2 regions of the Priestia sp. HNGD-A6 genome follow, and region 1 is predicted to be linked to the other one. Evidence: riboswitches for the same ligand, from Rfam matches in the RefSeq annotation. Region 1 holds a riboswitch; the other holds the start of a gene.

Region 1 (3,161 bases):
ATCTACGTGTGCTTCTGCATATTCAGGCACTACATTTGTACCGCTGCCTCCCGTAAATGTTCCAACGTTCACCGTTGTACCTTTTTCATAATCTGTTAAGCCCTGCAAGAAAATCACTTGGCGCGCAAGCTCTTCAATCGCATTGATTCCTTCTTTGTGGTGATTACCCGCGTGTGCTGCTCGTCCCCATACTTTTACGGTGAAAATTCCCGCTCCTTTGCGCGACGTTTTTAACGCACCTGAACCCGCCACCGCCGGTTCTGCTACTAGCACTGCTTCACTTCTTTGTGCTTCTTCTTCAATGTATTTTTTAGAAGAAATTGACCCAATCTCTTCATCCGAATTGCAGAAAAACACAATTTTTTTATCGAGCGATAAGCCAAGCTCTTGAATCGCTTTAATCGCCCATATAGATTGCACAATGCCGCCTTTCATGTCTAAAATTCCCGGACCGTACAGCTTGTTTCCCTCTGTTCTTAGACTTAGCCTTCCCTTTTCCCATACCGTGTCAAAGTGACCGATAATTAAAAGCTGCTTTTCTCCTTCTCCAATCGTAAATTTCAAATGGTTTCCTACTTCTTTTTCTTCTATAATTTCGTAGCCTACTCCTAAACGCTTTTGAAACAGCTCCGTTAAATACATTCCACACTGATCTACTAACTCTTTACTGTAGGACGGTGATTCTTTTTTCACAAATCCAACTAAATCTTCAAGCATCTCTTGTTCGTGTTCTTTTAAATAACTAAATACACTTTGTTCTACCATTACCTGACTCAAATCAATTCCTCCTCCAAACAACCCCTGCTGCTTGCATTAAATGCTTTTATTTATCGTACGTATAACTATGTTCTACGTTTCACATAACGACCTTAAATTATCCTTAATTATAATGGTTTTCAGACAATTTTCCATCCTTTAAATATAGATAATACTTTAACTTATTCATAACCGACCGAAAATAGCCATAAACTTCAACAAATTCATACAAAAAAGCTTCAATCTTCAACAGATTAAAGCTTTCGTTTGACTAATTGACATTTATTTTAATATTTTTCCCTTTTGACTTCACACTTACAAAAACAAACATAGACACTAAAAAAACAAACAAAATAACGCCAACCATTTCAAAGTTTACTTCGGCCCATGGATTAAAGAAAGTGAATGCTAAGTAGAAGGACACCCCGTATGCGAGGATAACAATAACCCAGCCCATCAAGCGGGAAGCAGATTGCCCAAACTTACTCGATTCATTCACCATTTTATGTACAATCAGTGAATCGATTGTATCTGTCAGCATCATACCAAACATAAATACTAGTCCTAATAAAAGCGGCGTATATTTGCCTGCGTTCCCTACAGCTAGAGACCACACGGCCGTTTGACTGACCGTTTCAGCCGCTAGGGCAAACAGCGCTCCTACAAGAATAATTAAAAAAGGATTCGTTGTTCCTTTTGCGATTTTCGGAATAAACTTCCCTTTTAACCCGCTCACCTGAAACTCTTCTTCTTTGTTTTTAGTTCGAAGCAAATGATATGTGTTTAATGTCCCGATTAGAAAGAGGGAGATAATGGATACCCAGGATGCAAAATGATCGAAATACGATGGAAACGTAAAATTCTTCATCACCACGCCAAGCACCCCGGCCGTGACGGCCACCATTCCTCCGTGACCTAGTGAAAACAGCGTGCCGACCCACGGGGCAAAACGGCTCCCCATTCGCCAATTATATCGGGTCTGGCCATCAATAAAAGCTAAGTGATCTGCATCCAATCCGTGCCTGATTCCTAATAAAAAGACAAGTAAAAAAACTGATAAACCTTCCATTTCCTACACTCCTTTTTTTAAAATAAAACGTAAAAAAGCCTCAATTCTATAGAAATTGAGGATGTGTCGGCATATGAAAATAAACAGCAATTGCTCACTGCGTACCTTGATACACCGCCTCTTTCCTAGAAGAGTCAAGTGTACAGAATAGGTAGGTCTCCTGGCTTGAGATCATCATTTTCTACCGCCTTCCCCGTTTTGAGTGACGATAAGATAGAAAACTCCCTGCTTACAGTGGCTGGACCGCTCGAGATTTGCACTCGATTCCCTGTTACCTCTTACGCTATGTAAGAGCACCTAAACTGTGCGAATAATTCATTTTCTTCCTCATTATACTAGTACCGCTTACAAATGAATAGAGAAAATTCAAATAAAAAATCCCTGCTAAGCTTTACATGCTTAGCAGGGATTTTTAAAGCAATTAAATTACTTCTACCGTTACGTCTACGTTACCGCTGATTGCTTTTGAATACGGGCAGTATGAGTGGGCTAGGTCTACATATTTTTTCGCTGTTTCTAAATCTAAGCCTTCGATATGAGCTTCAAGCGCTACAGCAATTTTTACTCCTTGATCAGCTTTATCTGGAAGCAGCTGAACAGTAGCTTTTACTTCACTGCTTTTGATTTCTACGTTATGTTTTTTCAACATAAATTCTAACGCACTGTTGAAACAAGCACTGTATCCAGCTGCAAATAGCTGCTCTGGGTTTGTTGCTGTTGTTGCTTCTCCACCAAGTGCTGGAGGTGTTGCAACATCTAAATTAAAGATATTATCTAAAGAATGAACTTCTCCTGTTCTTCCACCTGTGTTAACGACTGTTGTTTCATATAAAGCTTTCATGTATAAATCTCTCCTCTTTTTTAGTAATTTTATTAAAAGTTTTTTGTTTATCGTTTCTGTAATTTAATTGTACACAATTTAATTTTAAAAAACAAGTATTAAATGCATTAAAAATTTCCCAATAAAAAAAGCCGCGTATTTGCGGCTTTTTCTTAATAATATTGAGACTGCCCGTCATAAGCTGATTTTCGAAAAATAGACAGATTGGTAATAGCTCTCATAATTTTGGTATTAAAAATAACATAATGAATAAACAACGCGAGCACGCAGCCTAGAATAGCTCCTGTTAACACATCGAATGGATAGTGAACGCCAACCCATACGCGTGAAAATGCAATGAGTGCACCCATTACAACCCACATGCGCCCTGAACGTTTGAAATGTAGCCAAATGGTAAAAGTGATAACTAATGCAGACGTAGCATGATCGCTTGGAAATGAAGAATTCGCGGCGTGATCAATAAGCTGATTCACGTGGTGAGAGATAAATGGACGA
Region 2 (3,161 bases), 2.0 Mb from region 1:
GTCAGCATTCCTTTAACAGGCTTATTGGTTAGAGACTGTGCGTAGACCGTTTCTTTGATCGTCATCGCCTGCTCGTACGAGACATCTCCGTAAATAAGCGGCGGCTTCACGCAGCGAGAACCGTATGATTGCACCCAGCCAAACTTTGTAAATTGAAAACCTCCTAATTTTTCACCGAAGTATTCAACCATGTCCGTGCGCTCAAACTCTCCGTGCACAAGGACATCTAAGCCGATGTTTTCTTGAATTTCAATCCATTTTTTGATTTCAGCGTTAATGTACGCTTCATACGCTTTGTCGCTTAACTCTCCTTTACGCCACTTCAGACGCTCTTTTCGCACTTCTTTTGTTTGCGGAAAGCTTCCAATTGTTGTCGTTGGAAGAAGCGGCAGTTGAAATGCTTCTTGCTGAACGCGTTGACGTACGTCAAACGGCGCTTGGCGCTCTGCTTTATAGCTGTCCAGCTGCTTCAGCTCTTTTTGCACGTCTTGATGATTTCGAAAAGATGATCCATTTAATGCTTGAATCGCTTTTTTGCTTACACTTATTTCTTTTTCTATTGCTTCTTTTCCTTGCTGCACCGCTTTTGTTAAAAGCGTGATTTCCTTTAGCTTTTCATCTGCAAAAGACAGCGCGTTTTTTAGAATTGGCTCAATGGTTTTTTCGCTTTTCACCGTGACAGGAACATGTAATAAACTTGATGAAGGCTGCAGAATCAAACGGTCTTTTGATACAGCTTCTTCAATTTCACTGATTGTTAAAAGCTGTTCGTCCAAGTTTTCACGCCAAATGTTTCGTCCGTCAATCACTCCTGCTGCCAGCACTTTATCAGTCGGAAACCCATATTTATTAAGCGCCGTGAGATTTTCTCCTCGGTCATGTACAAAATCCAATCCAATTCCGTGAACAGGAAGAGACACAACTTCTTTGTAGTAATCAACGCTGTCAAAATACGTTTGCAAAATGACTTTTACATTCGGTGCCGCTTTTTTCAAAGCTTCATAGACTTCTTTATACAGTGCCAGGTCTTCTTTTGATAGCGTTGTAGCTAAAACCGGCTCATCTATTTGTACCCACTCTACTCCTTCTGCCTGAAGCTCAGCTAAAATAGTCGCATAAAGAGGAACAAATTGTTCAACTACTTTTTTAAACTCACTTTTTTTATATCCTTTTGACAGCTTCACAAATGTTACTGGACCTAAAATAACGGGTTTGCCTTTGATATTCAGCTTTTGTTTTGCTTCTTTGTAAAATTGAAGCGGGCGATTTTCTACAAGTGCCGGCGTACATTCCTCAAGCTCGGGTACGATGTAGTGATAATTTGTGTTAAACCATTTTGTCATCGTAGAAGCTACCGCACCTTTTGTTCCTCGCGCGATGTCAAAATACGTTTCAAGCGATACCGGGCCTCCGCTATATTCAAAGCGCTTTGGCACCAAACCAAACATAGCCGCTGTATCTAACACGTGATCGTATAAGCTAAAATCGCCGACTGGAATTAATTCAATTCCTGCGTCACGCTGTTTTTTCAGATGTCCTAGACGAAGAGCTTCAATTTCCTGAAGAAAGATATCTTTCTCTAGCTTTCCTGCCCAAAACTGCTCAAGCGCTTTTTTCCATTCTCGTTTTTCACCAATTCTTGGATAACCTACATTTGAACTTTTTACACTGCTCATTTTTTCCACTCCCTGTATATTTTTTTATCGCTAAACTAAAAAATCTCCCTTTTCGAAATGAAAAGAGAGATGATACGCATACTTAACTAAAGTTGAGATAGCCTGTTTTTCTCAACACGTATTCCTCACTCCTCTCTATATCCCGTAGAGCTTAAGTGCATACAACAGGCAGGTCTCCTGACTTAGGTTCATCGCTTCCTATCCCTTCCCATTTCAACATGAAACAGTGGTTAATAAGTTGCTCCCCATTACAGTGGCGGGACCGCGCCGGCTTTTCACCGGTCTTCCCTTTTAAGCTGCGTACATTCGTTACACAGCACCTGATGCATTTCTATGAAATTGTTCATTCAAAACACCTTTACATAAAATAAAAAGCCTCTCTATTATGAATAGAGAGGCATAGTATCTATGAAATCCTCTCTTATTTTTCAAAGCTGTACGCTTTGCAGGATGTAGCACCTTTTTAACAAGATTGTTAAATGGTTGCCGGGCTTCACAGGGCCAGTCCCTCCGCCTCTCTCAATAAGAGTTTTAATTGTTTATAATATTTTGAATGTAGAGTCATCTTAACACCTTACATTTATGTTGTCAAAAGAAATTTCAAAAAAATTAGTTTTCAGGAGGCGTTGACGCTAATTTTTGCCTTAATAATTTGTAATCATCTTTTCGATGTGTTTCGATCAAGTCTTTTGCTCCTTGATGATACCCTGAAGAATAAATGTACTCTACCGCCGTTTCGATAAGCATTCTCTTTTCTTCCGCACATTCTCGGTCCATTAGGGGGAACAGTCTACCTAAAAGGTCATTTAAATCTTCCTTAATAAAACGATTGAGTCCTTCTTGCATCTTTTCGTTTGCCATGATAGCTCCTCCATTTGCTGTGTATGTTTTAAGCCTCTATAAACACGCATTTCACTGTGAATGTTAAGATAAAGTTAAGTCATTAAACAGTATATCAAGTGAATGTTTTTCTTCAATTACATATGTAATACAAATATATGACAAATATAGAGAATATATCATCATTCACTATCTATTATAACGCTTGGCTTAGCCTTCTGCTACAAGGTTTCGTACGGTTTTCCAAAAGAGGTTGAGACATAACGAAGTGAATCCAATCTAAAGGCAAATGGGATTCATGAGCTGAATCGCTTGTGACACCGCAGTTGATTTCCGTACAAGACTTCGCTTTCCGCGGGCGGTCGCTGAGCCTCCTCGTCGCATAAGCTCCTGTGGGGTCTCACCTGTTCCGCTTTTCCCGCAGGAGTCTTCGTCTTGTGCTCCAATCACCTGCTAGAAAGACCTATACACATGAAATCTACGTTTACCCTAATAAAAAAATGAACCACTAATCAAGCATCTTGATCAATGGTTCATTTTTCATTTCGCCTAAAACCCTTTTTTCCCAGCCTCTTTTTTTTGAACCTTGCTTTCTACTTTCTTGTTTTTACAAACAACTTCTTCGAGGTCGTCCAAAATCCTTCC

Evidence for each region. Region 1 has a riboswitch for cobalamin ahead of SCI76_RS12405 (sodium:proton antiporter). Riboswitches for the same ligand answer to the same signal wherever they lie in the genome.
Region 2: linked by a shared signal. The riboswitch ahead of metE (5-methyltetrahydropteroyltriglutamate--homocysteine S-methyltransferase) and the one ahead of SCI76_RS12405 (sodium:proton antiporter) in region 1 are both predicted to bind cobalamin.

Annotation. Positions count from the first base shown of each region.
Region 1 is NZ_CP138621.1:2,455,504-2,458,664, forward strand. It holds gene SCI76_RS12400 (M20 family metallopeptidase) at 1-798, opposite strand, end outside; gene SCI76_RS12405 (sodium:proton antiporter) at 1,028-1,825, opposite strand; cobalamin riboswitch at 1,958-2,141, opposite strand; gene SCI76_RS12410 (organic hydroperoxide resistance protein) at 2,247-2,666, opposite strand; gene SCI76_RS12415 (undecaprenyl-diphosphatase) at 2,819-3,161, opposite strand, start outside.
Region 2 is NZ_CP138621.1:4,425,534-4,428,694, reverse strand. It holds gene metE (5-methyltetrahydropteroyltriglutamate--homocysteine S-methyltransferase) at 1-1,676, opposite strand, end outside; cobalamin riboswitch at 1,826-2,015, opposite strand; SAM riboswitch class I at 2,095-2,205, opposite strand; gene SCI76_RS22720 (hypothetical protein) at 2,286-2,537, opposite strand; gene SCI76_RS22715 (hypothetical protein) at 2,796-2,966, opposite strand; gene SCI76_RS22710 (metallophosphoesterase) at 3,124-3,161, opposite strand, start outside.